Regions from separate parts of the Bradyrhizobium sp. WYCCWR 13022 genome, predicted to be linked through region 3. Evidence: predicted binding sites of a transcription regulator. Region 3 holds the regulator's gene; each other region holds the start of a gene.
The links. Region 3 encodes PhoB, which activates phosphate uptake and scavenging genes when phosphate is short. Its sites were predicted from a motif close to TGTCATNNANCTGTCAT; they were not measured.
Positions count from the first base shown of each region.

Region 1: a site for PhoB is predicted at 6,191-6,207, ahead of phnC (phosphonate ABC transporter ATP-binding protein). Genes of this name have one in related genera too.
Region 2: a site for PhoB is predicted at 6,442-6,458, ahead of QY049_RS05650 (DUF47 domain-containing protein). Genes of this name have one in related genera too.
Region 4: a site for PhoB is predicted at 3,265-3,281, ahead of QY049_RS23190 (DUF2794 domain-containing protein). Genes of this name have one in related genera too.

Region 1 covers NZ_JAUIZJ010000023.1:197,066-205,042, forward strand. Annotated here, with positions in the region: gene QY049_RS27945 (carbon-phosphorus lyase complex subunit PhnI) at 1-491, opposite strand, end outside; gene phnH (phosphonate C-P lyase system protein PhnH) at 495-1,103, opposite strand; gene phnG (phosphonate C-P lyase system protein PhnG) at 1,108-1,572, opposite strand; gene phnF (phosphonate metabolism transcriptional regulator PhnF) at 1,680-2,408, shown strand; gene phnE (phosphonate ABC transporter, permease protein PhnE) at 2,488-3,336, opposite strand; gene phnE (phosphonate ABC transporter, permease protein PhnE) at 3,333-4,217, opposite strand; gene phnD (phosphonate ABC transporter substrate-binding protein) at 4,288-5,217, opposite strand; gene phnC (phosphonate ABC transporter ATP-binding protein) at 5,282-6,091, opposite strand; gene QY049_RS27985 (chloramphenicol acetyltransferase) at 6,266-6,922, shown strand; gene QY049_RS27990 (alpha-D-ribose 1-methylphosphonate 5-triphosphate diphosphatase) at 6,919-7,977, shown strand, end outside.
Region 2 covers NZ_JAUIZJ010000002.1:929,928-937,904, forward strand. Annotated here, with positions in the region: gene QY049_RS05620 (class I adenylate-forming enzyme family protein) at 1-1,219, opposite strand, end outside; gene QY049_RS05625 (NnrU family protein) at 1,294-1,878, opposite strand; gene QY049_RS05630 (hypothetical protein) at 1,949-2,527, opposite strand; gene QY049_RS05635 (peptide chain release factor 3) at 2,631-4,253, opposite strand; gene sugE (quaternary ammonium compound efflux SMR transporter SugE) at 4,428-4,742, shown strand; gene QY049_RS05645 (inorganic phosphate transporter) at 4,735-5,739, opposite strand; gene QY049_RS05650 (DUF47 domain-containing protein) at 5,755-6,399, opposite strand; gene QY049_RS05655 (branched-chain amino acid ABC transporter permease) at 6,556-7,524, opposite strand; gene QY049_RS05660 (branched-chain amino acid ABC transporter permease) at 7,526-7,977, opposite strand, start outside.
Region 3 covers NZ_JAUIZJ010000013.1:54,237-62,213, forward strand. Annotated here, with positions in the region: gene pstS (phosphate ABC transporter substrate-binding protein PstS) at 1-120, shown strand, start outside; gene pstC (phosphate ABC transporter permease subunit PstC) at 319-1,314, shown strand; gene pstA (phosphate ABC transporter permease PstA) at 1,319-2,164, shown strand; gene pstB (phosphate ABC transporter ATP-binding protein PstB) at 2,161-2,982, shown strand; gene phoU (phosphate signaling complex protein PhoU) at 2,994-3,710, shown strand; gene phoB (phosphate regulon transcriptional regulator PhoB) at 3,733-4,446, shown strand; gene QY049_RS20390 (GcrA family cell cycle regulator) at 4,549-5,061, opposite strand; gene QY049_RS20395 (aspartate aminotransferase family protein) at 5,519-6,721, shown strand; gene argF (ornithine carbamoyltransferase) at 6,721-7,644, shown strand; gene QY049_RS20405 (Hsp33 family molecular chaperone) at 7,880-7,977, shown strand, end outside.
Region 4 covers NZ_JAUIZJ010000016.1:78,029-86,005, forward strand. Annotated here, with positions in the region: gene QY049_RS23175 (ABC transporter permease) at 1-886, shown strand, start outside; gene QY049_RS23180 (Bax inhibitor-1/YccA family protein) at 1,170-1,961, shown strand; gene QY049_RS23185 (GNAT family N-acetyltransferase) at 2,171-2,701, shown strand; gene QY049_RS23190 (DUF2794 domain-containing protein) at 2,830-3,201, opposite strand; gene QY049_RS23195 (thioredoxin family protein) at 3,773-4,552, opposite strand; gene acnA (aconitate hydratase AcnA) at 4,875-7,595, opposite strand; gene ccmA (heme ABC exporter ATP-binding protein CcmA) at 7,836-7,977, shown strand, end outside.

The sequences.
Region 1 (7,977 bases), on a different contig from region 3:
AGCCCGTCGCGGCCCAGAATGTCGGTCACGCGCGGCGTCGCCGCGGTTGACGCCTCTGATGTCGCCGGCGTTTCCGGCACAAAGCCTTCGCTAAGCGACGGATCCAGCAGGCGGTGCGTGTAGTCGAAGGTCGGCCCGAGGATCTGGCCACCCGGAATGTCCTTGAAGGTCGCGGACACCCGCCGTTGCACGCGCATCGCACCGGTGTTGACGGGCTCGCTGGCGCCGAAGCGCGGCAGGGTGGCGCGGAAGGCGCGGACCAGGAAGATCGCCTCGATCAGATCGCCGCGCGCCTGCTTGATCGCGAGCGCCGCGAGTTCGCGGTCATAGAGCGAGCCTTCGCTCATGACCCGGTCGACGGCGAGCCCGAGCTGCTCTGAGATCTGGTCGAGGGAGACTTCCGCAACGGCTTGATCGCCACGGCGCGCATTGGCGAGCAGACGATGGGCGTTCTCGATGGCGCGTTCGCCGCCTTTGACTGCGACATACATGCGTCAGCCTCCCTTGCTCACGACGCGGGTGGTGCGCGGGATCGCTACCACGGCATCATCGGCGACCAGCACCAGGTCGATGCCCCGCGGAAACAGGGTTTCGTTGAAGCTGAGCTGCTCGAACAAGTCGAAGGGCTTGATCGAGGCCTGGAGCGTCGCGACACCATCAATGCCGGGACCGCGGAGCTCGAAGGTCGACCCTGAGTCCAGGCTCTCGACCTGAACGATCACGGTGGTGGAACGATCAGGATATTCGTTGGTGCCGAGCGCGAAACGCTCGAGATCGGGCAGCAACACACCATCGCTGATCAGCGCGAAGGCCGCGATCGAGGAATCCTGAATCACGGGCGCACCGGTGTGGAACTTGAGCCACTTCAAGACGTCGGTGCTTTCAGCCATCCGCGGATCGAGCCAGAGAGGCGTATCGTGATCGAACAGCGTCAACGCGATCGCGGCGGTGCCGCGCATCATCGTACCAGGTGTTCCCGCCATCGGCACGATACGCTGGACCGAGCCCGGCCGCGCCATCGCGTCCATGACCGAGCGAAAGGTCGATTGCGCCGACAACACCTTGTCGGCGAATCCCGGCGGCAGTTCCGCAATCGTGGTCATGGCCTCACCCCTCACCGCGCACCATGGTGTAGAAATCAACCTTCGTCGCCGCGGTCTCTTCCGCCACGCGGTTGCGCCGGACCATAAGCTGCTCGCGCAACGGTGCGATTACCTCGCGCTCGATCGCCGCGCCAAAATCACGCGACTGCACCAGCGCGTCGCACAGGGCGATCAGCCGCGCCTTCTCGCCATCGCGTCCGAGCGCATAGCCGAACCCGACCTCACCGCTGGCAAGGCGCACGGCTGCGCGCGACACCGTGGCTTCGCCGAGATTGAACGGCGCGCCGTCGCCGCCGACCCGGCCGCGCAGCATGACCAGACCGTTCTCCGGTTCGCGCAGATCCTGATGGCCGGGCAAGGGAATCGTGCGGAGACGGGCGGCGATCTCGCCCGCCTCCGCGTGCGCCAGCACGGCCATGGCGGCCTGACGCTGCGCTTGCTGATTGCTGTGTTGGCTCAACGAATCCACCGAACTTGCCGAATTAAAGTTGTCTATGATAATAGACAACTTGATACGGAAGCGCCATGACTGTTTCGTGACAAACGCATGATTTCTGGGCTAGGCTGGCCGCCGACATGAGCATGCAGGACACCGCCTCCTCGGGCGTCGCGCTGTGGCGCCTCGTTGCCGACGGCATCGAGCGCGGCATTGCCGATGGCCGCTTCGCCGCCGGCGACAAATTACCAGGCGAGATGGAGATCGCCGAAACCTATCGCGTCAACAGGCACACCGTGCGGCGCGCGTTGGCGGCGCTTGCGGAACGCGGCATCGTGCGCGCCGAACGCGGCAGCGGAACCTATGTCGAAGCGCAGAAACTCGCTTATCCCTTGCGCTCGCGCACGCGCTTCTCCGAGATCGTCGGAGCCGAAGGCCGCGAGCCGCACGGTCGGATGATCGAGGCGTCAGAGGACGTCGCAACCCGCGAGCTCGCTCGCGAGCTGGGCTTGAAGACCGGCGCACCGCTGGTGCGGATCGAGGCCATTCGCCTGGCCGACCGCACGCCGATCTGCGTCTCCACCACATGGCTCTCGGCGGAGCGGTTTCCGGGCGCAGGCACGGTGTTTTCGGCCACGCGCTCGATGACGAAGATGCTCGAGCATTACGGCATCAGCGACTACCGCCGCGGCGCTACGAGGATCACTGCCGGCATCGTCGATGCCACCGATGCCGTACGGCTCGACCTGCCGCTGGGACGGCCGATCCTGGTGGTTGACGCGACGGACCTCGATCTCCAGGGCAAGCCGCTGGTGACCAAGCATTCGCGCTTTGCGGCGGAGCGGGTGGAGTTTGTGGTGGAGCCGTAGGCGGGTCGCCTACTCTCCCACGCAATCACTTGAGAGATGGACTCGCGGAGAGTCCCCGCAAGCGGGGCGAGGCGAGGAATCAGGCCACCGCCCGTTTTCCGATAATCGCAAAGCGCAGCTTGCCCGAGACGAAATCGATCGCGGCGACGGCGACCAGGATCATCAGGATCAGGAACGACACCTTCTGCCATTCCAGCACGCGGATCTGTTCGGCGAGCTCGAGGCCGATGCCGCCGGCGCCGACGATGCCGATGATGGTGGCCGAGCGCGTGTTTGATTCGATGAAATAGAGCACCTGGCCGGCGATGACGGGCAACACCTGCGGCAAGAGGCCGAAGCGGATCTCGTGCAGCGCGCTGCCGCCGGAGGCGCGGATGCCCTCGACCTGCTTCTGGTCGGCGCCTTCGATTGCCTCCGAGAACAGCTTGCCGAACGCGCCGAAATCCGACACCGCGATGGCGAGCACGCCGGCGAACGGGCCGAGCCCGACCACGTTGATCCAGACCAGCGCCCAGATCAACGTATCGACGCCGCGAATCGAATCGAGGAAGCGCCGCACCGGAAAGCGCAGAAAGATCGACGGCACGACATTGCGCGCCGCGAACAGGCTGACCGGCAGCGCGAGCACTGCGGCGAGCGTGGTGCCGAGCAGCGCGATCGACAGGGTCTCGCCCAACGCCTTCAGATAGAGCGGCAGCGACGAACCGGGATCCGGCGGCATCATCATCACGCTGATCCAGCCGAGCTGGCTCAGCCCCGAGATGAAGCGCGACGGCGAGAACTCGAGATCGACCAGGCCATAGCCGAAAATGGCCATTGCGGCGATGAGCATCGCCGGCGTCGCCAGGCGCGCCGATGCGGGACGATTGAAGACACCGGGATAGCGCGCGCGGATCTCTGCGGTATCGATGTCCTGCGGCTTGCTCAATTCCGCGCCTCCTTGCCGAACAGGCGACCGCGTACCCAGCCGGTCGTGATGTCGATCAGGAAGACCGTGACGATGATGGTCACGAGGATCGCGCTGACGTCGGAGTAGTAGAACTTGCGGATCGCGACGATGAATTCCTGCCCGATGCCGCCGGCGCCGACGAAGCCCATCACCGAGGCCTCGCGCACGTTGATCTCGAAGCGCAGCAGCGCGTAGCTGGCATAGCCAGCCGAGACCTGCGGCAGGATCGCGAAGCGCATGCAGGAGATCCAGCTCGCGCCGGTGGAGCGAATGCCTTCGACCGGCTTCATGTCGGCGTTCTCGACGATCTCCGAAAACAGCTTGCCGAGCGCGCCGGTGGAGTGGATCGCGATCGCGAGCACGCCCGCCATCGGCCCGAGGCCGAACGCAATGACGAAGATCAGCGCAAAGACTATGCCGGGAACAGTGCGGGCGAATTCGAGCAGGCGACGGACCGTGAAGCGCAGCCAAGCCGCGGGCGCGGTGTTCTCGGCCGCGAGGAAGTTGAGCCCAAAGGCAAGTACCGCACCGATCATCGTGCCGACATAGCTGATCAGCAGCGTCTCGCCGAGCAGTTTGAGCCAGTTGCGCAAGCCCCAGAACCATTCGCCGAAATTGGTCCAGACCCGCTGCCCGCTGTCGAGGGTGAGGATGCGGTCGAAATAGCTGACGAAGTTGCCGAAATAGGTGAAGAGGGTGTGCAAGTTCACTTCGGCGCCGATCGAGGCCACGATCAGCGCGGCGACGAACACGACAAGCCCCCCCAGCACCCGCAGGCGCTTGCGCGCGACCGCCTTGCCATAGGCGGCGTTGAGGGCGGCGAGCTGCTGCTCGGGCAGGATCGAAACCGCAATCGTCATCGAAGGAACAGATCCATCAAGAAAAGAGCCGGGTCCATCGACCCGGCTCCAGTACGTCGTCCCGACGAGCTCAGGACGCCTTCTTACGCAGATTGTCGACGAACTTAATCAGCTCGATGGTCTTGTTGTAATCCTCGTTGGCGATCGGTTCCCAGGGCTTGTTCTTGCCGTCGGAGAGCTTCTTGAAAGCCTCGGGGTCCTTCTGGGCCGCATCGAGGAAGGCCTTCTTGATCGCGGCTTTCATGTCGTCCGGGAGGCTGCTGAGATAGGCGTAGGGCGAGTTGATGATGAGGTCGGACTTCACGATGATGCGGAAGTCCTCCTTCTTCATCACGGTGCCGTCGGCCGACTTGACCATGCCCTTGTTGAGCATGCGGGTCAGGTTGGAATCGTCGTCGGCGTTCCACCAGTTGGCGGCGACGTCGACGGTGCCCTGGGCCAGCGCCAGCACCGCATTCTCGTGGCTGCCGGTGAAGACGACCTTGGAGAAATAGGCGTCGGGATCGATGCCCATCGCGTTCAGCTTGAAGCGGGGCATGTTGTTGCCAGAAGTGGAATTCGGATCAACAAGCCCCAGATTCTTGCCCTTGAGGTCCTCGATCTTCTGGTACGGCGATTTCGCCAGCACGTAGAACACCGAGTAATAACCCTTCGAGCCGTCGGAATTGACGTCGATGACGAACGCATCGGTCTTGACGCCGGTCAGACGTGCGCGCGAGAAGGACGCCGGGCCATAATAGCCGATGTGGATGTTGCCGGCGCGCTGGCCTTCGATGACGGCGGCATAGTCGTTGGCGACGCGCAGCGTGACCTTCACGCCGAGTTCCTTCGACAGATAATCGACGAAGGGGCCGTAACGTTCGGTGACGCCCGAACCGTTCTCGGCCGGGATCACGGCAAAGGTGATCTCCGGATATTTCGACTTCCAGTCTTCGGCGCAAGCGGATCCGGCAAAGGTCAGCGCGGCAGCGCCGGCAAGAACTAATCTGCGAGTGATCATGATGCCCTCTTCATCTGACAGGATTGGTTGACGGAAAAACTGGTAACGACGGATGCGACGCGGCTCAGGCCGCGGCGGCCGTTCCGAGTGCCGGAACGCCCTCGGGCGCCGGGGCAGGTGTGCCGCCCATGACGTCGGCGGCTTCGAGATCGTAGAGCTCACGCGCGACGAGGTCGGTCAGCGCGGACGGCGCGCCGTCGAACACGACGCGGCCCGCCGCCATGCCGATCAGGCGATCGCAATAGCTGCGCGCCAGGTCGAGCGAATGCAGGTTGCACAGCACGGTGATGCCGAAATGCTTATTGATGCGCAGAAGCGCATCCATGACGATCTTGGTGTTGCGCGGATCGAGCGAGGCGATCGGCTCGTCGGCAAGGATGATGTCGGGCTGCTGCACCAGCGCCCGCGCGATCGCGACGCGCTGCTGCTGGCCGCCGGAGAGCTGGTCTGCACGCTGGGCGGCGAGCGCAGCGATGTCGAACTGTTCGAGCGCGGACATGGCCAGCGCCTTGTCCTGCTCGGGCCAGATCTGCGACAGCGAGCGCCAGGCGGGCATAGTGGCGAGACGCCCCATCAGCACGTTTGTCAGGACATCGAGCCGGCCGACCAGGTTGAACTGCTGAAAAATCATCGCCGAGCGCGCCCGCCACTGCCGCAGCTCCTTGCCGCGCAGTGCGGTGACGTCGAGGCCATCGAATACGATACGGCCCTGCGTCGGCGTCACCAGGCGATTGATCGTTCGCAGCAAGGTCGACTTGCCGGCGCCCGAGCGCCCGATCACGCCGACGAACCCGCCGGGGGAGATTTGAAACGAGGCGTCGTCCACCGCGGCTTTTGCGCCGAAGCGGCACGTCAGACCTTCAACCACCAGCATGCAGGGCTCCAGAGTAGCTGGAGCCCACCGCTATCGCCGGCCTTTAACGTTTGTGTGACACGGCGATTGCGGTGCGGCGATCCTACACACCTCATCCCCTGTCATCGCGACGTCATGATGATGTCATCGAGCGACTCGATGACGAGCCCCCGCCCTCTAATTTTAGGATGCAACATGGCCAAGGCGCTATCGGTCGAGCCGACCATCGATCCTTCGGCGAAGCTGCACGAGACCAGTCTCGGCGCTTATACCGAAGTCGGCGCCCGCACGATCCTCCACGAAGTCGCGATGGGCGACTACTCCTACGTCGTGAACGACGCGCAGATCACCTACACCACCATCGGAAAATTCTGCTCGATCGCGGCGATGACGCGGATCAATCCCGGCAATCATCCGATGCATCGCGCCACGCAGGCGCATTTCACTTACCGCTCCAGCGCCTACTTCCCCGGCGAGAGCGACGATCACGAGTTCTTCGACTGGCGGCGCCAGCATCGCGTCCATATCGGACACGACGTCTGGATCGGCCATGGCGCGGTGGTGCTGCCGGGCCGCAACATCGGCACCGGCGCCGTGATCGCGGCCGGCGCCATCGTCACCAAGGACGTGCCGGCCTACACCATCGTCGCCGGCAACCCGGCGCGGATCGTGCGGCGGCGGTTCTCGGAGGAGGTTGCCGGGCGGCTGGCCAAGCTGGCATGGTGGGACTGGGATCACGACAAATTGCGTGCAGCGCTGCCCGATTTCCGCAAGCTCGCAATTGAAGATTTCCTGACGACATACGAAGCAGGGGCGCATTCCCCGTCCAGCAAACGAAGCGCGGTCGCGTGACAGACATTTTCATCGAAGGTGGCCGGACCCTGATCGGCTCCGAGCTCGCCGAAGTTTCACTCTCCGTATCCGGAATCGACATCGCGCAGATCGATGCGCCGCGCGGCCGCGCGCGGCTGGCGATCGACGCGCGCAACCTGCTGGTGCTGCCCGGCATCGTTGACATTCATGGCGACGCTTTCGAGCGCCAGATGATGCCGCGGGCCGGTGTCGACTTCCCGATCGACGTCGCGCTGGCTGACACCGACCGCCAGGTGATCAGCAACGGCATCACCACGGTGTTCCACGCCACGACATGGTCGTGGGAGCCGGGCCTGCGCAGCGGCGACAATGCACGGCGCCTGCTCGAGGCGATCGAGCGGCAACGCCCGCACTTCGCCGCCGACACCCGCTTCCACCTGCGGCACGAGACCTACAATCTCGATGCCGAGGCCGAGATCGGCCAATGGCTCGCCGCGGGCCGCGTCGACCTGTTCGCCTTCAACGACCACATGGACGGGGTCGTTGCCGACATCTCCAATCCGCGCAAGCGCAACCGCATGGTGGAGCGGACCGGCCTGTCGAGCGACGACTTCGACAGGCTCGTCGCGCATATCGTCTCGCGCTCTGCCGATGTTCCGGCCTCGATCACCCGGCTCGCAGCGGCGGCGCGCGCGGCCGGAGTGCGGATGCTGTCGCACGACGACGCGACGCCGGCGATGCGCAAGTCGTTTCGCGACATGGGCGTGATGCTCGCCGAATTTCCGACCAACGAGGAGACGGCGCGCGAGGCCGCGACGGCCGGTGATGCCATCGTCTACGGTGCGCCGAACGTCGTGCGCGGCGGCAGCCACACCGGCTGGACCAGGGCCTCGGACATGATCGCCAAGGGTCTCTGCTCGGTGCTGGCCTCGGACTATTATTACCCGGCGCCGCTGCTCGCCGCCTTCCGCCTTGCCGCAGACGGCGTGCTGCCGCTGAGCGAGGCCTGGAAGCTGGTCTCGTCGGCGCCCGCGCAAGCGACCGGCCTGACCGATCGCGGCACGCTCGCTGCCGGCCATCGTGCCGATATCCTG
Region 2 (7,977 bases), on a different contig from region 3:
CGGCGGTAAAACTCTCCGCCGTGGCCTTCGGGTTGTTCCAATAGCCCTTGATGACGGAGGCGCTGCCGATCCAGAGCTCGCCGATCTCGCCGGGGGGCAGCTCACGCCCATCCGCCCCCATCGCGATGATCCGCGCCCCCGGACATGGCAGGCCGACACTGTCGATATGACTCTCCGTCAACTCGCCCGGCATGATGGTAGACGGCGACGTCGTCTCCGTCGCGCCATAGCAGTTCGCGAGCTTCAGGCCCGGAATCGTCGCCTTCAGCTTCTCGATGGTCGCGACCGGCATCGGCGCGCCGCCAAAGCCGCCGATGCGCCAGCTCGAGAGATCGTAGCTCTCGAAGTCGGGCTGGAGCAGGCAGAGATTGTACATCGCCGGCACCATCACCGTGTAGGTGACGCGCTCGCGCGCGGCGAGCTTGAGATAGTCGGCCGCCTTGAACTCCGGCATGATGATCAGCGCACCACCGCAGCAGATCATCGTCGTGATGTTGGCGACGACGCCCGTGACGTGCCCGAGCGGGACGGCGGCAATCGAACGATCGGCGGCGGTCAACTGCAGGCAGGACACGAACACCATCGAGGAATGCACGATGTTGCAATGGGCGAGCATCGCGCCTTTCGGCTTGCCTGTCGTGCCCGAGGTGTAGAGGATCATCGCGGTGTCCTCCTCGCCCACCTCGACCGGCGTTGGCGCCGGGGCGTTGTCGGCGAGCACCGCGAAGCGCGACAGAGCCTGATCATTGTCGATGGCGATGCGATGGGTCACATCGGGGACATCCTGCGCATCGGGCAGCCGTTCGGCGAGCGCAGCCTCGTGGATCAATATCCTGGCGCCGCAATCGGCGAGCACATAGGCGATCTCCGGCTTCTGCTGGCGCGTGCTGAGCAGCACCGTGACCAGCCCCTCATGCGCGGCGGCAAACAGCAGCAGCGGAAATTCAATGCGGTTGCGGAGCAGGATGGCGACACGGTCGCCGCGTTGCAGGCCGAGCTTGCGAAAGCCCGAGGCAATCCGCGCGGCCTGCTCGACCGCCTGCCGCCAGCTCAGCCTGGCACTACCGCAGACGAGCGCTTCGCTGTCACCGCTCCGCGCGGCCGCCTCGGCAATCATCGCCCAGACGCTGGCCGGCCGTTCTGCGAAGGCCGGCACCACCCGATCACCAAAACGCGCCTCGCACCGCATCGGCGGAATCTGAGATTGCGACCAGTTCATCGGGTGGCCCTCGTGTTGTTGCTCTTGTCGCCTTCCGCGCATGGGCGCAGAGGTGATGCCTCTCGCCGATCCGGCTAGCCGCCCATCACGGGAACACCGATCACGACAGGATGGAACGCAAACGCCAGCGCCAGATAGGCAACGATGCCGACCGCGACCGCGATCAGATCGTTCGTGACGCCGCCCACCGGAATCGGCGGACCGCCGGCATCCTTGCGATGCTTCAGCGAAATGCGGTCATAGACGCCCCAGCCCAGGAAGGAGCCGAACAGGATGATGGAGCCGAGATCGCCGTTGGCGAGCAGATGCGCAACCGCCCACAGCTTGATGCCGGCGAGCATCGGATGTTTCAGCGTCGCATAGATGCGGCCGCGCAGATAGGACGCGACAACCAGGATGACGGCAGGCAGCATCAGGGCGACCGTGATGTGCTTCATGGCCTTCGGCGGATACCAGACGTCGATCCAGCCGGTCGCACGATAGTGCGCAAAGCCCCAGACGATCAGCGCCAGACCCGCGAGCGAAACCAGCGAATAGAGGATCTTGTAGGTCCCCTCGCCCAGCCGAGCGATCGCCTGCGCACGGGCGTCACGTTTCGTTGTGAAAACATGGGCGGCGAAAAACAGCACCAGCCCCAGGATCATGACCAGCAGACCCACGACATACTCCCCTTAACGAGCGCCCCGCCACTGAGGTATCATCGATCGGCCGCCGCTCGCAACTGACGGGCTACTTTCCGGGCTCCCGATTGTCGACATAGCGGATCGCAATTGGCCGTCCGGCCAAGGCGCCACCAAGACCGCTGGTGAATTTCAGCGGGAGACAGGCGTTCAAAGATGAATTGATTGCGTTGAGGTAGGTGGTGCGCGTTTCGGCGGGGACGCCCGCAGTCGCAAAGGTCAGCCGCGGCGGGCCGATCAGGCGGCCGGCTTTATTGAAACTGAAGCGAACGGCCACCTGCATGCCCGCGTGCGCATTGTCCGATGGCGGTGACCAACAAGCGCGCAGCTCGGCAAAGAGATCACCGATCGTATCGAGATCGTGATCCGGCTTTTGATACTTGGCCCGATCAGCCTCCGCCGGCACGCTCTCGATCGTGAGCTGGAGGTTCTGGCCATAGGGATAGTCCATCTCGGGAATGCAGGGACCGGGCTCGAGCGGACTGCAATAGGACGGCGTGCAGGGCCTGTTGTCGAGCACGCTACACGGCTCGTGCGCAAACGGGATCGGATTGATCTGGCGACGCTGCGCGTCGGCGGCAACGGTCGATATCGCCAACAGTGTGAGAAGGAGAATGCCGCGCCGCATGCTTTGAGCTCGCGATATCACCTCGATGAAACGTGGCATCGTTCGTGACAGCGTCAAGCCCGCGCGCGTTCACATGCCCGCGCTCAAGCGACCGGACTCCGCCCTACCCCTTCTTCTTGACATCCTTGACGTTGGTGAACTCGATGCCTTCGGCGCGCTCTTTGGTGTAGCCGAGATAGAATTCATTCCGGGCCAGATACACGGGATCGCCATCGACGTCGTCGGCGATGCTCGACGTGTTGGCGGCGATGAAGGTGTCGAGCTTCTTCCGATCATCCGATGAAACCCAGCGCGCGAGCTGGAACTCGCTCACCTCGAATTCGACCGGCAGCGAATATTCCGCTTCGAGCCGTGCCTTCAGCACATCGAGCTGGAGCGCGCCGACCACGCCGACCAATGCCGGCGCGCCGTCGCGCGGACGGAACACCTGGACGACGCCCTCTTCCGACATCTGCTGAAGCGCTTCCTTCAGCTTCTTGGCCTTCATCGCGTCGGTAAGACGGACACGGCGAACGATTTCAGGGGCGAAACTCGGCACGCCGACGAAGTTGAAATCCTCGCCCTCGGTCAGCGTGTCGCCGATGCGCAGCGTGCCGTGATTGGGAATGCCGACGACGTCGCCGGCAAAGGCTTCGTCCGCGACCGAGCGGTCCTGGGCGAAGAAGAATTGCGGGCTCGACAGCGGCATGCTCTTGCCGGTGCGCACCAGCTTCGCCTTCATGCCGCGGCTGAGCCTGCCGGAGCAGAGGCGCGCGAAGGCGATGCGGTCGCGGTGATTCGGATCCATGTTGGCCTGGATCTTGAATACGAAGGCGCTCATGCGCGGATCGGTCGCCTCGACCTTGCGCTGGTCGCTGTCCTGCGCGCGCGGTTCGGGCGCAAACTTGCCGAGGCCCTCGAGCAGGTCGCCGACGCCGAAATTGCGCAGCGCGCTGCCGAAATAAACCGGCGTCAGATGCCCCTCACGGAACGCTTCGAGCTCGAACGGTTTTGAGGCCTCGGTGACGAGCTCGAGTTCGTCCTTCACCGCGGACACGTCAAGGTTCGCACTGAGCTTGGCCAGTTCTTCGATCTCGATCTGCTGCGCAGCCCCCGTCTTGGCGCCACCGCCTTCGAGCAGGCGCACGCCGCCATTGACGACGTCGTAGGTACCGAGGAAGTCGCGGCCCCGGCCGACCGGCCAGGTCATCGGCGTCGTGTCGAGCGCCAGCGTCTTCTCGATCTCGTCGAGCAGTTCGAACACGTCGCGGCTCTCGCGGTCCATCTTGTTGATGAACGTGATGATCGGGATGTCGCGCAGGCGGCAAACCTCGAACAGCTTTCGCGTCCGCGCCTCGATGCCCTTGGCGGCGTCGATCACCATGACGGCGGAATCCACCGCCGTCAGGGTGCGATAGGTGTCTTCCGAAAAGTCCTCGTGGCCCGGCGTGTCCAGCAGGTTGAAGACAAGGCCTTCGAACTCGAACGTCATCACCGAGGTCACGACCGAGATGCCGCGCTCGCGCTCGATCTTCATCCAGTCCGAACGGGTGTTGCGCCGCTCACCCTTGGCCTTGACCTGGCCGGCGAGATTGATGGCGCCGCCGAACAACAGGAGCTTTTCGGTCAGCGTGGTCTTGCCGGCGTCCGGGTGCGAGATGATCGCAAAGGTACGCCGGCGCGACACTTCTGCGGCAAGCGGGGAACGGGCCGGCGATTCGGCTGTGGTGGCGGCAATGTCGGACATGGCGGGAGCGTTTGGCAGGGAAAATGGGCTGGATCAAGCCTCATTTGGTGATTGCGGAGCCTCTCGGCCAGCCCCATATCGGCCTTGGCCATGCTGGCCTTGGGGGAGGACGACCTCCCTGCTCATCAGCCTATTGCCTAGCGGGGACGGCCCTGCCTTGAAGGGAGGGTCGTCATGGCCTGGAGCATCCTGTTCGTCGCCGGTCTTCTCGAGATCACCTGGGCGATCGGCCTGAAATATACCGAGGGATTTACCAGGCTTGTTCCATCCGCGATCACGCTCGCGGCCATGGCGGGCAGCGTGGTCCTGCTCGGACTCGCGCTCAAGTCCCTGCCCGTCGGAACCGCCTATGCGGTCTGGACCGGGATCGGGGCAGTCGGCACCGCAACGCTCGGCATCTACCTGTTCGGCGAGCCCGCCACCGCGTTGCGCCTCGCCAGCATCGGGCTGATCGTGGCCGGCATCGCCGGATTGAAGCTGGTTACTTGAAGATCTGCACCGCCCACCAGCTCAGCGCGGCGACGATGGCCGAAGCCGGGATCGTGATCACCCAGGCATAGACGATCGAGCTCGCCACGTTCCAGCGCACCGCCGAGACACGGCGGGCAGCGCCGACACCGACGATTGCGCCGGTGATGGTGTGGGTGGTCGAGACGGGGACGCCGAGGAAGGTCGCCATGAACAAGGTTGCCGCGCCGCCGGTCTCGGCGCAAAAACCCTGCATCGGCGTCAATTTGGTGATGCGCAGGCCCATAGTGCGGACGATGCGCCAGCCGCCCATCAGCGTACCCAGCGCCATCGCCGTCTGGCAGGACAGGACCACCCAGAACGGCACCGTGAATTCGCTGCCGAGCTGGCCCTGCGAATAGAGCAGCACGGCGATGATTCCCATCGTCTTCTGCGCGTCATTGCCGCCATGGCCGAGCGAATAGAGCGAGGCCGAGGCGAATTGCAGGATGCGGAAGGCGCGGTCGACCGCGAACGGCGTCGAACGCACCGAGAGCCAGGACACGATCGCGACCAGCATCATCGCGAGCAGGAAACCGACCAGCGGCGACAGCACGATCGCCAACACCGCCTTGGTAAGGCCGCTCCAGACCGCTGCCGAAATTCCGGCCTTGGCCATGCCGCCACCGACAAGGCCGCCGATCAGCGCATGCGAGGAGGAGGACGGAATGCCCAGCCCCCAGGTCACGAGATTCCAGACGATGGCGCCGACCAGTGCGGCGAAGATCACCTGGGCGTCGACGATCGCGGGGTCGATGATACCGGTGCCGATGGTCTGGGCGACGTGAAGCCCGAACACCATGAAGGCGACGAAATTGAAGAATGCGGCCCAGAACACCGCAAATTGCGGCCGCAGCACCCGTGTCGAGACGATGGTCGCAATCGAATTGGCGGCGTCGTGCAGGCCGTTCAGGAAGTCGAACAGCAGCGCGACGGCGATCAGTCCGACCAGGACGGGAAAACCCAACGCAGCATCCACGGCGCGGCCCCTGCCCTACACTTGCTCGATGACGATGCTGTTGATCTCGTTCGCAACGTCGTCGAAGCGATCCGCCACCTTTTCGAGGTGGTCGTAGATCTCGACGCCGACGATGAAATCCATCGCGTTGCCGTCGCGGTGCTTGAGGAACAACTCCTTCAGGCCGATGTCGTGGAGATCGTCGACGCGGCCCTCGAGTTTGGTCAGTTCCTCCGTGATCGCGGTGAGCATCGCGACGTTCTTGCCGATCTGCTGCATCAAGGGCAGTGCGCGTCCGACCAGGTTGGCGCACTCGATCAGGAGCGCGCCGATTTCACGCATCGGCGGCTCGAAGGTGCGCACCTCGAACAGCATCACGGCCTTGGCCGTCTGCTGCATCTGGTCGATGGCATCATCCAGCGACGTGATGAGGTTCTTGATGTCGCCCCTGTCGAACGGCGTAATGAAAGTGCGGCGCACCGCCGTCAGCACCTCGCGGGTGACGTTGTCGGCGTCGTTCTCGAACTGGCTGACGCGCTGGCAATAGACCGGCGTCTCCTCGCCGCCGTTCAGCACGCCCTGGAGCGCGATCGCGCCCTGGATCACGGTCTGGGCGTGGCGGTCGAACAGGTCGAAGAACCGTTCTTCCTTGGGCAGGAAAGCGCGAAACCAACGCATCATGGAAATGGTCTACCGGTTGGAAATCCCCCGGTCCGTACGGACCGTCACAAAACCGTCATAGACCATTTTCGCTCTGCGTGCGTGTCATCTCACGCCCGCGGAGCGGGATCATCCACCGGATTCGCACATCAATTAAATTGATGTGATATCAATGATTTAGAGCGATCGCCGGAAGTAATGGGCGATTTCGCCGATGACGCCGCGGCGGAAGGTGAGCACGCAGATCACGAAGATCGAGCCCTGGATCACCGTCACCCATTGGCCGAAGCCCGCCAGATATTGCTGCATGGCGATGATGACGAAGGCGCCGATCACGGGACCGAAAATGGTCCCGAGACCGCCGACCAGCGTCATCAGTACGACCTCACCCGACATCGACCAATGCACGTCGGTGAGCGAGGCGTTCTGCGCCACGAACACTTTCAGCGCGCCGGCAAAGCCCGCCAACGTCCCCGACAGGACAAACGCCAGGAACTTGTACTGGTCAGTCCGGTAGCCGAGCGAGATGGCGCGCGGCTCGTTCTCGCGGATCGACTTCAGCACTTCACCGAACGGCGAATTGATGATGCGGTAGATCAGCAGGAAGCCCGCGAGGAATCCGGCCAGCACGACGTAATAGAGCACGGTCGCATTGGACAGGTCGAGCACGCCGAACATGTGCCCCTGCGGAATGCCCTGGATGCCGTCCTCGCCATGCGTGAACGGTGCCTGGAGGTAGATGAAGTACAGCAGCTGTGACAGCGCCAGCGTAATCATCGAGAAGTAGATGCCCTGGCGGCGGATCGAGATGTAGCCGGTGATGAGGGACAGCACGAACGCCGCCGCGATGCCGACGAGGACGCCGAGTTCGGGCGGGAGCGCCCAGACCTTCAGTGCATGCGCGCTGCAATAACCGGCAGTGCCCATGAACATGGCGTGACCGAACGACAACAGGCCACCATAGCCGATCAGGAGATTGAAGGCGCACGCAAGCAGCGCAAAGCACAGCGCCTGCATCACGAAGAACGGATAGACTCCCGTGAAAGGCACCGACGCCAGCAGCAGCGCCATCACCACAAACGCGATCATCTCGTCGCGCATCGCGCGCGGGGTTACCGGCAGCGTGTCGTCCGTCAAGGCTGTCATGTCAGGCCGCCCTTCCCGTCAATCCCGTTGGCTTCACCAAGAGCACCAGCACCATCAGCACGAACACGACGGTGTTGGAGGCCTCGGGGTAGAAATATTTGGTCAGGCCTTCGATCACACCGAGCGCGAAGCCGGTGATGATGGAGCCCATGATCGATCCCATGCCGCCGATCACCACCACCGCGAACACGACGATGATGAGGTCGGCGCCCATCAGCGGCCGGACCTGATTGATCGGCGCCGAGAGCACGCCGGCCAGCGCGGCAAGACCGACACCGAGACCATAGGTCAGCGTGATCATGCGGGGCACGTTGATGCCGAAGGCGCGCACCAGCGTCGGGTTTTCAGTGGCGGCGCGCAGGTAGGCGCCCAGCCGCGTCTTCTCAATCAGGTACCAGGTCGCCAGACACACGACCAGCGAGAAGATCACGACCCAGCCGCGATAGATCGGCA
Region 3 (7,977 bases):
TTCTTCAAGTTCTCGTTCGACAAGGGCGGCAAGATGGCTGAAGAGCTCGATTACATCCCAATGCCCGACTCGGTCGTCAAGCAGATCGAGAAGACCTGGGCTGCGGACATCAAGAGCTGAGCAAGCGGCTCTCGTGTCCCGGACGCGGTACGGCTCTGGCGATGCGAACCATCGTCCAGCGCCGCGCCGCTGAGCCGGGCGCATAAGACTAGAGGCCCCGGATCGGCGTCGCACCGCTTCGCGCTGCGTTCCATCCGGGGCACGAGACCAGGCAGGCCAAACAGAATATAGTCAGTACAGGGGATCGGCGTGGCAGACATGGCCGTACAGAGCGACGCACCGGTGATGGAAGCTGCCGGACCCTATGACCGCGCCAAGGCGCTCAGCGCCTTCAAGCTGGGTGACATCACTTTCTATTGGATCACCCGCCTCAGCGCGATTTCGGTCCTGCTGATTCTCGGCGGTATCATCATTTCCCTGGTCATCGGTGCCTGGCCGGCGGCGAAGGCCTATGGCCTGCCGTTCCTGTGGTCGCAGCGCTGGGCGCCCTCGGCTGATCCGCCCGTGCTCGGCGCGCTTTCGCCGATGTACGGCACCCTCGTCACGTCTTTCATCGCCATGCTGATCGCGATTCCCGTGGGTCTGGGCATCGCGATCTTTCTGACCGAACTGTGCCCGCAATGGCTGCGCCGTCCGATCGGTATTGCGATCGAGCTGCTCGCCGGCATTCCCTCGATCATCTACGGCATGTGGGGCTTCTTCGTGCTCGGGCCGTTCCTCGCCTACACCTTCCAGCCGTTCATGATCGACACCTTCGGTTCGGTGCCGATCCTCGGCGCGGTCTTTGCCGGCCCGCCATCCTATCTCAGCCTGTTCAACGCCTCGCTCATCCTGGCGATCATGGTGCTGCCCTTCATCACCGCGATCTCGGTCGACGTCTTCAAGACGGTGCCGCCGGTGCTGAAGGAAGCGGCGTATGGCGTCGGATGCACCACCTGGGAAGTCGTCCGCAACGTGGTCATTCCCTACACCCGCGTCGGCGTGATCGGCGGCGTCATGCTCGCCCTCGGACGCGCCCTCGGCGAGACGATGGCGGTGACCTTCATCATCGGCAATTCGTTCCGCATCTCGACCTCGATCTTCGCGCCCGGCACGACCATCTCGGCGGCGATCGCGAGCGAGTTCGCCGAAAGCGACGGCTTGCACCAGTCCGCGCTGATCCTGCTTGGTCTGCTGCTGTTCGTGCTGACGTTCTTCGTGCTGGCGGCCGCGCGGCTGATGCTGTTGCGGCTTGAGAAGAAGGCGGGAAAATAGCGCCATGAATCCGATCTACGCACGCCGCCGCCGCAAGGACATCGTCATTCGCGTCCTGTGCGTTGCCGCCGCCCTGTTCGGCGTCACCTGGCTCGCGCTCATTCTGGCGACGCTGCTCTACAACGGCGTCACCGGTCTCAACTTCCAGATCTTCACGCAAAGCACGCCGCCGCCCGGCTCGACCGAAGGCGGATTGCTCAACGCCATCGTCGGCTCGGTGATCATGACCGTGATCGGCGTCGGCATCGGTGCGCCGCTCGGCCTGTTCGCGGGGACCTATCTCGCCGAATACGGCCGGCACGATCGCCTGACCTCGGTGATCCGCTTCATCAACGACATCCTGCTCAGCGCGCCCTCGATCATCATCGGCCTGTTCATCTACGGCGCGGTGGTGGTGCCTATGCGAGGTTTCTCCGGCATCGCTGGCTGTCTGGCCTTGGCCGTGATCGTGATCCCGGTGGTGCTGCGTACCACCGAGGACATGCTCTTGCTGGTGCCCAACCCGTTGCGCGAGGCCGCCAGTGCGCTCGGTTTGCCGCGCTCGCTGGTGATCAAGAAGATCGCCTACCGCGCGGCGCGCTCCGGCCTGATCACCGGCGTGCTGCTCGCGACCGCGCGCGTTGCGGGTGAGACGGCGCCGCTGCTGTTCACCGCGCTGTCGAACCAGTTCTTCAGCCTGGACCTCACCAAGACGATGGCGAACCTGCCTGTCACCATCAACAACTTCGTGCAGAGCCCCTACGAGTACTGGAAGCAACTCGCCTGGAGCGGCGCCCTGCTGATCACGCTCACCGTGCTTGCCTTGAACATTGGCGCGCGCATTCTTGGCGCCGAGAGGACCGCAAAATGACCGATCTGTCCGTATCCGTGAGTTCCAACGCTCATCTGGCATCGCAGCAGCCGTTGCCGGAGGCCCCGGCCAAGGTGACGGTGCGCAACCTCAACTTCTATTACGGCGAACACCACGCGCTGAAGAACATCAACCTGGCGCTCGGCACCAACCGCGTCACGGCCTTCATCGGGCCGTCGGGCTGCGGCAAGTCGACCCTGCTGCGCATCTTCAACCGGATGTACGACCTCTATCCGGGCCAGCGCGTCACCGGTCAGCTCATGCTCGACCAGACCAACATCCTCGACCCGAAGCTCGATCTCAACCTGCTGCGCGCCCGCGTCGGCATGGTGTTCCAGAAGCCGACGCCGTTCCCGATGACGATCTACGAGAACATCGCCTTCGGCATCCGTCTCTACGAGAAGATCTCGAAGTCCGAGATGGACGGTCGCGTCGAGAAGGCGCTGCGCGGCGGCGCGCTGTGGAACGAGGTCAAGGACAAGCTCAACGCCTCGGGCCTGTCGCTCTCCGGCGGCCAGCAGCAACGCCTCTGCATCGCCCGCACCGTCGCAGTGCGGCCCGAGGTGATCCTGTTCGACGAGCCCTGTTCGGCGCTCGATCCGATCTCGACCGCCAAGGTCGAGGAACTGATCCAGGAACTGTCCGAGAACTACACGATCGCGATCGTCACCCACAACATGCAGCAGGCGGCCCGCGTCTCCGACAAGACCGCCTTCATGTATCTCGGCGAGCTGATCGAGTTCGACGACACCAGCAAGATCTTCACGTCGCCGTCCGACCGGCGCACGCAGGATTACATCACCGGCCGGTTCGGCTGAGGAGACGGGACATGGGTTCTGAACATACCGCAAAAGCCTTCGACACCGACCTCCAGGAGCTCACCCGCCTGGTGGCCGAGATGGGCGGCATCGCCGAACGCATGATCGTCGATTCCGTCGATGCCCTGATCCGCCGCGATGTCGCGCTCGGCCAGCGCGTCGTCACCATCGACGCCGAGCTCGACACGCTGCAGAGGAAAATCGAGGAGCGCGCCGTGCTCACCATCGCACGCCGCCAGCCGATGGCGGTGGATCTGCGCGAGATCGTCGGAGCGATGCGCGTTGCGACCGATCTCGAGCGGATCGGCGACCTCGCCAAGAACATGGGCAAGCGCGTCGCGGCGCTGGAGACGGATTTCCATCCGCTCAAACTGTTCCGCGGCCTCGAGCACATGACCGACCTCGTGCAGCAGCAGGTCAAGTCGGTGCTGGACGCCTATGCCGCGCACGATCTGCCGGCGGCGATGGCGGTGTGGAAGGGCGACGAGGAAGTCGACGCCATCTGCACCTCGCTGTTCCGCGAACTCCTCACCTACATGATGGAGGATCCGCGCAACATCTCGTTCTGCATCCACCTGATGTTCTGCGCCAAGAACATCGAACGGATCGGCGATCATGCCACCAACATTGCCGAGACCGTGTTCTACATGATCGAAGGCCAGGCGATCACCGACAAGCGGCCGAAGGGCGACATGACGACGTTCGCCACGACGGTCCCGAACACCTGATCAGGCAAGGAGCGACCAGACCATGGGCGCACGCATTATGGTGGTTGAGGATGAGGAAGCTCTCACCGAGCTTCTCCGCTACAACCTCGAAGGCGACGGCTATGACGTCGAGACGGTGATGCGCGGCGACGACGCCGACACCCGCCTCAAGGAGCACATCCCCGATCTGATCGTGCTCGACTGGATGCTGCCGGGGCTGTCGGGCATCGAGCTGTGCCGCCGGTTGCGGACGCGGTCCGACACCAAGCAGCTGCCGATCATCATGCTCACTGCGCGCGGCGAGGAGAGCGAACGGGTGCGGGGCCTTGCGACCGGCGCCGACGATTACATCGTCAAGCCGTTCTCGGTGCCCGAGCTGTTGGCACGCGTGAAGGGGCTGCTGCGGCGCGCCAGCCCGGAGCGGCTCGCGACCGTGCTTGCTTTCGGCGACATCGAGCTCGACCGCGAAAAGCGCCGCGTGGCGCGCTCGGGCCGGCCGATCGATCTCGGCCCGACCGAATACCGTCTGCTCGAGTTCTTCCTGGAGCATCCCGGCCGCGTGTTCTCGCGCGAGCAGCTGCTCGACAGCGTCTGGGGCCGCGACATCTATATCGACGAGCGCACCGTCGACGTGCATATCGGCCGCCTGCGCAAGCTGCTCAATCTCGGCCGCGAGCAGGACCCGATCCGCACCGTCCGCGGCGCGGGCTACGCGCTCGACGATCGCTTCGCGAAGGCCGAGCAGGCCTCCGGCTAGCTACCTAGCTGCCCGCAAGCAAAACAAAAAAAGCGCGCTCGGCGGCGCGCTTTTCTTTTTCGCCCCGGCCGGTGCCGGGACGATGTCGGTCTCAAGCTGTACTCAGCGCGTGCCGGGCTTGGCCGGTGCGCGGCGGCGATCGGCTGCCGGCTGATACGCAACGCGCGAGTGCTGGGCGCAGTAGGGCAGGCCGGACAGGGCCTTGCCGCCGCAGAAGAAGAAATCCGGGCTCGAGGGATCGCCCACCGGCCAGTGGCAGGTGGCTTCGTTCAGCTCGAGCAACGAGAGCCGCTGGCTCATCGGCACCACGTTGTCGTAGGTAACGGGTTCGGCCTCGACCTCGACCTCGAAGGCCTGCGCCAGTGCGGTGTTGCCGCGCGCGATCGGCCTGCTCACCCGCATCATGTGCTGCGCAGGACGTGCCTTGCGTGGCCGCGGAGCCGCTGACGAGGGGCTCTTGGCGCGGCCGGACAGGCCGAGCCTGTGCACCTTTCCGATCACGGCGTTACGGGTGACATTCCCAAGCTCGGCGGCGATCTGGCTGGCCGAAAGTCCGGCCTCCCAGAGCTTTTTCAGCTGCTCGACGCGATCGTCGGACCAGGTCAAAACCGTCATGGCACCCTTTCCTTCGCCGCGCGCCCGCCATCCTGGGGCCGCACAACGAATGCCTAAGCCTCGAAAAACCCGTGCCGCCGGAATCCCTTAAGGCTCGCCGGGCGCGCGAAGTGCGCCCGAACGTTTACGCCGGTACATGAGGACTCTTGGGATCAGAACCGCTGCACGAGATGTCGTATCTGACAAGCCAAACGCTACAATATGGCGTGACTCGCGCGCAAGAGTCCGCCGACTCGCTTCCACATGTTCCGTGGCGAAAATCCTGCAAAATCGTCACCGCAAGACTACGGATTCAGCGTTTCACGAGGCTTTCCGGGCGGCATTGACACCCGGATCACCAGGCCTAAGATGGCCGTGCGTGCCGCCCTTAAAAGGCGGCACGTTTCGTTTTCCGGGCCGGTCAATGGTGCGTTGCGCAATGCACGCGTCGGCCGTCCGCAACAATCAAGTGATCGTCATGACCAACAGCGCAGCGCCGCATTTGCTCCCCGTTTTCGCCAGGGCCGACATCGGTTTTGAGCGCGGTGAAGGCGTCTGGTTGATCGCAACCAATGGCGATCGCTATCTCGATTTCACCTCGGGCGTCGCCGTGAACGCGCTCGGCCATGCCCATCCTGCGCTCGTCAAGGCGTTGCAGGAGCAGGCGACCAAGCTCTGGCACATGTCCAATCTGTTCCAGAGCCCGGATGGCGAGAAGCTCGCCGCGCGCCTGTGCAACGAGAGCTTTGCGGACTTCGTCTTCTTCTGCAATTCCGGCGCCGAGGCGCTGGAGGGCGTGATCAAGCTGGTTCGCCATCATCATTTCTCCAAGGGCCATCCGGAGCGCTACCGCATCGTCACCTTCGAGGGCGCCTTCCACGGCCGCACGCTGGCGACGCTGGCCGCAACGGGATCGGCAAAATATCTCGAAGGGTTTGGTCCGCCGATGGACGGTTTCGACCAGATCCCGCATGGCGACATTGAGGCCGTGAAGAAGGCGATCGGTCCGCACACCGCCGGCATCCTGATCGAGCCGATCCAGGGCGAGGGCGGCGTGCGTTCGGCGCCTCCCGGCTTCCTCAAGGCGCTGCGCCAGCTCTGCGACGAGAAGGGCTTGCTGCTCGCATTCGACGAGGTGCAGACCGGCATGGGCCGGACCGGCGATCTGTTCGCTCATCGCCGCACCGGCGTCACACCCGACGTGATGTCGCTTGCGAAAGCGCTCGGCGGCGGTTTTCCAATCGGTGCTATCCTGGCGACCGCGGATGCGGCCTCCGGCATGGGCCCCGGCTCGCACGGCTCGACCTTCGGCGGCAACCCGCTGGCGATCGCGGCTGCGAATGCCGTGCTCGACGTCATGCTCAAGCCCGGCTTCTTCGATCACGTGCAGAAGATGTCGCTGCTGCTGAAGCAGAAGCTCGCTTCCGTGATCGACCGTCACCCTGACGTCGTCAGCGAAGTCCGTGGCGAGGGCCTCCTGATCGGCATCAAGGCCGTAGTGCCCTCCGGCGATCTGGTCGCCGCGCTCCGCAACGAAAAGCTGCTCACCGTCGGCGCCGGCGACAATGTCGTGCGCTTCCTGCCGCCCTTGATCGTCACCGAGGCCGAGATCGAGGACAGTGTCAGCCGGCTCGAACGCGCCTGCACGGCGCTGTCAGGCAACAAGCGGGCGGCAAGCTGATGAGCAAGGGTCCCAAGCACTTCCTGGACATCAACGAGCTGCCGCTGTCGGAGCTCAAGAGCATGCTCGCGGCCTCCTCCGCCATGAAGGCGAAGCAGAAGGCGCATCAGCCGGTCAGGCCGCTCGAAGGCAAGACGCTGGCGATGATCTTCGAGCGACCGTCGACCCGCACCCGCGTTTCGTTCGACGTCGCAATGCGCCAGCTCGGTGGCGAGCCCATCATGCTCACCGGTGCCGAGATGCAGCTCGGCCGCGGCGAGACTATCGCCGATACCGCGCGCGTGCTGTCGCGCTATGTCGATGCCATCATGATCCGCATCCTCAACCACGAGGCGCTGCTGGAGCTTGCGGCGAATGCGACCGTGCCTGTCATCAACGGCCTGACGCGGCGCTCGCATCCCTGCCAGGTGATGGCCGATCTCATGACCTACGAGGAGCATCGCGGTCCGATCGAAGGCCGGACCGTGGCCTGGACCGGCGACGACAACAACGTGTTGGCGTCCTGGGCCCATGCCGCCGAACGCTTCAAGTTCAACCTCAACGTGGCAACGCCGCCGGAACTCGCTCCGAAGAAGGTGATGCGCGACTTCATCAAGGCGACCAACGCATCGATCGTGCTCGGCACCGATCCCGAGGCTGCCGTGAAGGGCGCCGATTGCGTCGTCACCGACACCTGGGTGTCGATGGGCGACAAGGAAGGCGAGCATCGCCACAACGTGCTCAAGCCTTACCAGGTCAATTCCAAGCTGATGTCGCTCGCCAAGCCAGATGCGCTGTTCATGCACTGCCTGCCCGCCCATCGCGGCGAGGAGGTCACGGATGAAGTGATCGACGGGCCGCAATCGGTCGTGTTCGACGAGGCCGAAAACCGCCTGCACGCGCAGAAGGGCATCTTGGCCTGGTGCTTCGACGCGGTCAAGTAGCCTGGGCGCGCGGTAACGATCGTCGTCCTGGCGTAAGCCACGACCCGATACCACCGAGCTTTGTTTGGCGAAGATTGGCGATTGCCGGCGTGCGCCACAACTCCTGGGGTTATGGGTCCTGGCCTTCGCCAGGACAACACCGAGTTTGCGGTATCGTATGTGATCAAAGCAGCCTTCGGGCGCGTTGATCTGCGCCCCCTTCCATTTTCAGCCCTCCGACCCCAGATAAAGCGCCATGGTTTCCCAATCCCCTGACATCAAAACCGGGCCTGAAGGCCCGGTTCGCGCGCCTTCAGCGGTTCCGATCGACGATGCCGTGCTGCCCTACGAAGT
Region 4 (7,977 bases), on a different contig from region 3:
CGGGCGCATCGTCGCCGCCGGCGGCGTCCGCGCCGAGGACCTCAAGCCGACGACCGACTCCGAATGGGTGCTGCAGAGCGACCGCGGCCTCACCTATACCGGCGAGCTGCCGAAGGGCTCCAAGGTGGTCGAGGGCAAGTGGTGGAGCGCCGACTATTCCGGCCCGCCGCTGGTCTCGATGGAGAAGAAGATCGCCGACGGGCTCGGCCTCAAGCTCGGCGACGAGATCGTCGTCAACGTGCTCGGCCGCGACATCCCGGCGAAGATCGGCAATCTGCGCACCATCGACTGGCAGGGGCTCGGCATCAATTTCGTGCTGGTGTTCTCGCCGAACGCCTTCAAGGGCGCGCCGCACACCCACATCGCGACGCTGACCGAAGCCGGCGGCGATGCGACCGGCGACGGCAAGATCATCAAGCAGGTCGCGGATGCTTACCCGATGGTGACGAGCGTGCGCGTGCGCGAGGTGATGGAGACGGTCGGCGCGGTCGTCACCAATCTCGCGCTGGCGATCCGCGGCGCCAGCGCCGTGACCCTGATCTCGGCGATCCTGGTACTGGGCGGCGCGCTCGCCGCCGGCCATCGCCACCGCGTCTATGATGCGGTGATCCTGAAGACGCTCGGCGCCACGCGGCTGCGATTGCTCGGTGCCTATGCGCTGGAGTATCTGCTGATCGGCCTTGCCACCGCAATGTTCGGCGTGATCGCCGGCAGCATCGCGGCCTGGATGATCGTCACGCGGCTGATGACGCTGACCTTCGTCTGGCAGGCTGCGAGCGCGGCCGGCGTAGTTGCCGCCGCCCTGGTCGTCACCGTCGGGCTCGGGCTTGCCGGCACGTTGCTGGCGTTGAACAAAAAGCCCGCCACGGTGTTGCGCAATTTGTGACAAAAGGTAGCGGATGGCGGCGCGGGATCGGAATCGCGTGATTTCCGCGATTAACCCCGCCCGCTTGTCAGGTTTGCGTCAGGAGCACACGTAGAGGGCGACATTCGGCCGCGCGTGGACGGTTGCAGCGAATGTGTTAGTTTCCCACATATCGGATGGGTTCGGAGCCCCGATTGTTAGCTAAAGTTAATGTCGGCAGACATCGGTTTCCGAGATAGAATTTGACGAACCGGCGGCATGGCAACCCCTATGCCGGACCGGACCAACCAATGGGAATTCGACCATGTCGGACCTGGACCGCAATTACACTTCTCCTTTCGGTAGGGCCGCCGGGCGTGTTGACGCCGCGACGGTCGATGCCGGCCTGCGCGCCTACATGCTGCGCATCTACAACTATATGAGCATCGGCCTCGCCATCACGGGCCTCGCCGCGCTCGGCGTCTACATGGCTGCCGTCACCGACGTTCCGACGGCGGAAGCCGTCCGCGTCGGCAAGCTGTTCCTGACGCCGTTCGGCTACGCGATGTTCGTGAGCCCGCTGAAATACCTGTTCATGCTCGCGCCGCTCGCCATGGTGTTCGTGATCTCGGCAGGCATCAACCGCCTGGCGCCCTCGACCGCGCAGATCCTGTTCTGGGTGTTCTCGGCGCTGATGGGCATCTCGCTGTCCTCGATCTTCCTGGTGTACACGCACACCTCGATCGTGCGGGTGTTCTTCATCACCGCGGCGACCTTCGGCGCGCTGAGCCTCTACGGCTACACCACCAAGCGTGACATGAGCGGCATGGGCTCGTTCCTGTTCATGGGCCTGATCGGCATCATCATCGCGAGCCTGGTGAACCTGTTCCTGGCCAGCACCGCGCTGCAGTTCATCGTGTCGGTGGTCGGCGTGCTGGTGTTCGCGGGCCTCACCGCCTGGGATACCCAGCGGCTGAAGAACGACTACATCTACGGCTACGCTTCGGCCGGCGGTGACATCGCCGAACGTGCGGCGATCTCCGGCGCGTTGTCGCTGTACTTGAACTTCATCAACCTGTTCACGCTGCTGCTGCAGCTCCTCGGCCAGCGCGACTAAGCGCCGGACCAGAGCGAACGGACACCGACCCCGGCCGAAAGGCCGGGGTTTTTGTTTGCCCGCTGCCTATCCGCTCATTACGGACGCAGCGAAGCGGTCCAGCGTCCCTCCATGGATGCATTTCTGGATTGCCTCGCTACGATCGCAATGACGGTGTGGAAGGAGCGCTGCCCCTTCCAGCCACCACGGGAACGCTCTAATCTCTCCCCATGTCCGCACCCGAAATCAGGCCCACTATCGAGGCCGACCTCCCCGCCATCACCGCCATCTACCAGCAGGCCGTCCGCGAGGGCACCGCGACGTTCGAGCTGGATCCGCCAGACCTCGCCGAAATGACGCGCCGCTATCGCGCACTGGTCGACGGCGGCTATCCCTATTTCGTCGCCATCCTCGACGGCCGTCTCGCGGGCTACGCCTATGCCGGCGCCTATCGGCCCCGCCCGGCCTATCGCTTCACGGTCGAGAACTCGATCTATCTGGACCCGGGCTTCCACCGCCGCGGCATCGGCTCGTTGCTGCTGGAGCGGCTGGTCAGCGAATGCGAAGCGCGTGGCTTCCGCCAGATGATCGCCGTGATCGGCGATTCCGCCAATGCCGGCTCGATCGGCGTGCACACCAGAGGCGGCTTCAAGATGATCGGCACGCATCCCAATGTCGGCCTGAAATTCGGCCGCTGGCTGGATACGGTGATGATGCAGCGCGACCTCGGCGAGGGCGCGAAGAACGTGCCGGCGAAGTAGGTTCATTCGTCATTCCTGGGGCGATGCGTCGGCATCGAACCCGGAATCCAGAAGTTTCCTTCGCAAAAGCGGATCGAGATTCCGGGTTCGCGACTTCGGTCGCGCCCCGGAATGACGACCGAAGGTCGTCACACCACCGCCAGCTTCCTGTCGATCACCAGCAGCACGCGCTCGAGCTCGTGGCCGCGGCGCAGGATCAGGCCGGTCGCCGAGATCACGCTGTACATGCCCTGCTTGCGCGCGAGCCGCGGATCTTTCTCGATGCGGTAGATCGGCACTTCGGAGGCCCGGCGATAGACCGAGAACACCGCGCGGTCCTTCAGGAAGTCGATGGCATAGTCGCGCCACTCGCCGTCGGCGACCATGCGGCCATAGAGATTGAGAATTCGGTGCAGTTCGAGCCGGTCGAACGTCACCCGGCCGGGTTGGGCATTCGCAGCGGCGGGGCGCGCCACTGCGCGCTGCTCGCTCGGATCGGCATCCTCCGACGTCAAACTCATGGGGCGCCTCCTGTCGTGTCAGCATGACCGCCCCCGCGAAGACCGTCCCCGGAGCCGCGGATCATGACAATTGCATGATTGCGCCAACCGTTCCCCGCCGCAAGGGGCTCTTGAAGTGCCCACGAGAACCACATGAGAACCACTTTAGAACCACATGAGAACTGGGGGCCATCTCGCCGGCCGGTTGCGAATCATGACACATGCAACGGTTGAAATTCCCGGCGGCAAAGCGTCACGGGATCGTTAGCAGGAATCACAGGATCGCCGCTTTTCCGCCCATCGCCTGCCGCCCTGCGTTGCGAAAAGGCTGGTGTGCGTTGACCCGGTCCTTTCGGTTCCGGATTCCTCAGCCCCCAGCCCCCCGGGGTCGAACAGGATCGGGTCTGTACGCGCGACAAGGAGGGCCAACGCGAGTTGGTCCTTTTTTGTTTGTGTCCGGGTGTGTCTGCCTCGATGACCTGCTCCCTCATCGGCGCCATCACTCTCGCCCCTGATCCTCAGGGAGACGCGCGCATGAACGCGCTCCTCACCATGAGGAGCGAGAGCAATCTCGACACTGGAGAGTTTCGAATTAGTGCAGCGACGTATACGCCGCGCCCAGCATCGCACCGGGCTTCTCGCGGCTACCGTCCTGGACATAGACCACCGCACCGTCGACCCCATCGCGCGACGTCAGATTCTCGAGCGGCACGCTCCAGCTTTCGGGACGCCCGTTCCAGTCGCCGACCTTGAGCAGATTGCGCACGACGTTGTGATAGGTGATCTGCTGTCCGCGATTCTCGCCGCGGCCGATCTCGATCGGCACCGATTTCGCAATCGAGCAGATCCAGACTTCGCCATGCGAGACCGTCGGCTCCCTGCTCGCTGCGACCGACACGTTGATCTGCTTGCCCGCGAGCGACATCGTCACCGGCACGCTCATCACGCCCGCGCCCAGGTCCGTCTTGTCGATCGCGTTTTCGATGCCGGAGCGGTCGCTGCCGATGACATGCACGGCGCCGTTGACCACGGCCTGCGGGGTATAGACTTCGCGGTCACCGCGCATGCGTGAATAGGCGCGCTGCCGCGCCGAGAAACGTGAATCCGCCAGCGTGTCCTTCCAGCCGAGATAATCCCAATAGTCGATCGGCATGCTCAGCGCGATGATCGAGGGATCCTTGGCGAGGTCGCCGATGACCTTGTCGGCGGGCGGGCAGGACGAGCAGCCCTGGGATGTGAAGAGCTCGACCACGGCGCGCGGGTCGGCCTCGGCGGGACGGACAACGGCGACGATGGCGCAGATGCCGAGTGCTCCCGACCAGAATGCACCGGACCAGCGCGAGACGAAATTAGAGGCCATCATTCCAGTCATGTCGAACGTCACACATGGTAGCTCGTGGGGGAGATCTTATCGCCGGATGGTCACCGTAGTCTTACGGGCGCGGCACGTTCAACCGTCCAACACGCGCTTTGCGCCGGGCGGGCCCATCTGAAGCATGCCGCAAACGTACGAAGGCGGCCTTTTGATAGGCCGCCTTCGTTTAACCTTCTACTCACGTCGCAGTGAGCCACCGTTCACAAATTCGCGCGCCAAAGTGCGCCCAGCGCACTTTAGATTGTCGTTGGAGCATGATCTTTCCGGAAAACCGCTGCGCACTTTGCGCTAACGCGGCCCTTCGGGTCCGGATCATGCTCTAGGCCGCGAGCTTGCGCAGCACGTAGTGCAGGATGCCGCCGTTCCGGTAGTAGTCGAGCTCGTCCAGCGTATCGATGCGGCACAGCAGCGAAACGCGCTGGAGCTTGCCGTCGCCCGACACGATCTCGGCGGTCAGCTTCTGGCGCGGCTTGAGGTCGCCGACGAGGCCACGCAGCGTGACCTTCTCGTCGCCCTTGAGGCCGAGCGAGGACCAGGAGGTGCCTTCCTCGAAGGTCAGCGGCAGCACGCCCATACCGACCAGGTTGGAGCGATGGATGCGCTCGAAGCTCTGGCAGATCACGGCGCGAACGCCGAGCAGACGCGTACCCTTCGCAGCCCAGTCGCGCGAGGAGCCGTTGCCGTACTCGGCGCCGGCGAACACGACGAGCGGCACCTGCTCCTGCTGGTACTTCATCGCGGCGTCGTAGATCGACATCTGCTCGCCGTCGGGCCAGTGCTTGGTCAGACCGCCTTCGGGGATATTTCCATCCGCGCCCTTCAGCATGAAGTTCTTGATGCGGATGTTGGCGAAGGTGCCGCGCATCATGACTTCGTGGTTGCCGCGACGCGTGCCGTACTGGTTGAAGTCGGCCGGACGCACCTGGTGTTCGCTGAGATATTTGCCGGCGGGCGAGGTGAGCTTGATCGAGCCGGCCGGCGAGATGTGGTCGGTGGTGATCTTGTCGCCGAACATCGCGAGGATACGCGCTTCGACGATATCGGTGACCGGCTCCGGCTCCTTCTTCATGCCGTCGAAATAGGGCGGGTTCTGCACGTAGGTCGAAGACATGTTCCAGCGATAGGTCTCGCTCTCGACCGTCTTGATCTTGCGCCAGTTGGTGTCGCCCTTGAACACGTCGGCATACTTCTTCTTGAAGATCGACGCGGTCACGAACTTCTTCATGAAGGCGTTGATCTCCTTCGTCGTCGGCCAGATGTCCTTCAGGTACACCGGCTTGCCGTCCTTGCCTTCGCCGAGCGGCTCGACCGCGAGGTTCTTGGTGACGCTGCCGGCGAGCGCATGGGCGACGACCAGCGGCGGCGAGGCCAGATAGTTCGCCTGCACGTCCGGCGAGACGCGGCCTTCGAAGTTGCGGTTACCGGAGAGCACGGCAGCAGCGACGATGCCGTTGTCGTTGATCGACTTCGAGATCTCCTCCGGCAGCGGGCCGGAATTGCCGATGCAGGTGGTGCAGCCGAAGCCGACCAGGTTGAAGCCGACCTTGTCGAGATCGGCCTGGAGGCCGGAATCGGAAAGATATCCGGCGACGACCTGGCTGCCCGGGGCGAGCGAGGTCTTCACCCACGGCTTTGCCTTGAGGCCCTTCGCAGCGGCGTTGCGGGCCAAGAGACCGGCGCCGATCAGAACGCTCGGGTTCGAGGTGTTGGTGCAGGAGGTGATGGCGGCGATGACGACGTCGCCATGGCCGATCTCGTAGTTCTTGCCTTCGACGGCGAAGCGCTTGTTGGGCTCCTCGGCCTTCTTGTACTCAGTGCCGAGTGCGAGCGAGAAGCCTTCGGCGACCGAGGGCAGCGCGATGCGGCCTTCGGGACGCTTCGGGCCGGCCATCGACGGCACGACGTCGGCGAGGTCGAGCGTCAGCGTTTCCGTGAACACCGGATCAGCCGACTTGGCGGTGCGGAACAGGCCCTGCGCCTTGGCATAGGCCTGCACCAGCGCGACGCGCGCAGGCGCGCGGCCAGAGGTCTTGAGATAGTCGATCGCGGCCGCGTCGACGGGGAAGAAGCCGCAGGTCGCGCCATATTCCGGCGCCATGTTGGCGATGGTCGCCTTGTCGGCGACCGAGAGATTGTCGAGACCGGGGCCGAAGAACTCGACGAACTTGCCGACCACGCCGAGCTTGCGCAGCATCTGCGTGACGGTGAGCACGAGGTCGGTCGCGGTGACGCCTTCCTTCATGGCGCCCTTCAGCTTGAAGCCGACGACGTTGGGCAGCAGCATGGACAGCGGCTGGCCGAGCATGCAGGCTTCCGCCTCGATGCCGCCGACGCCCCAGCCGAGCACGGCGAGTCCGTTGACCATGGTGGTGTGGGAGTCGGTGCCGACCAGCGAGTCGGGATAGGCGACCTCGAAGGTGCCGGTCTTCTTGCCGACCGTCATCTTCTCCTTCTTGGTCCAGACCGTCTGGGAGAGATATTCGAGATTGACCTGATGGCAGATGCCGGTGCCGGGCGGCACGACGGAGAAGTTCGAGAACGCCTTCTGGCCCCATTTCAGGAACTCGTAGCGCTCCTGGTTCTGCTTGTACTCTTCGGTGACGTTCTTGGCGAAAGCCTTGTTGTCGCCGAAGAAGTTCACGATCACGGAGTGGTCGATGACGAGATCGACCGGAACCAGCGGGTTGATCTTCTCGGCGTCGCCGCCGAGCTTCTGCATGGCGTTGCGCATCGCAGCCAGATCGACCACGGCCGGGACGCCCGTGAAATCCTGCATCAGCACGCGGGCCGGGCGGAACGCGATCTCATGCTCCAGCGACTTCTTGCGCAGCCACTTCGAGACCGCAACGATGTCTTCCTTCTTGACCGAGCGGCCGTCCTCGTTGCGCAGAAGGTTCTCGAGCAGGACCTTCATCGAATAGGGAAGTTTCGAAATTCCCTTCAGACCATTCTTCTCCGCCGTGGGCAGGCTGTAATACACATAGGTCTTGGCGCCGACCTTGAGGGTCTTTTTGCATTTGAAGCTGTCGAGCGAGGTCATGTAGGAAATCCCAATTGTTAGTTATACCCGGCAGGGTATTTTAACACCGTCAGCGAAGCAGGCTGGGTCGCTTGCAGGGACAGGTTGAGTTGCTGCATCAAGTAGTTCCGGGCTTATAGAAGCTTTCTAACCGCGCCGCCACAGCCACAATCGAACCCAGCAAGTCGCGAGCCAAAAATTCTGATGCGCTACCCCAAGATTTCCTGAGGCCTGGCTTTGAACGGGTTGGTACCAGGTCAGATGAAGCTGTCCGGACGCGGGGTGGTTTGCGTGCGGGGCGGCCGCGAGGTGTTTTCCGGGCTCGATTTCGAGGCGGTCTCCGGCGAAGCCGTGGCGGTCGTGGGACGCAACGGAGCGGGCAAGACCTCGTTGCTGCGGCTGA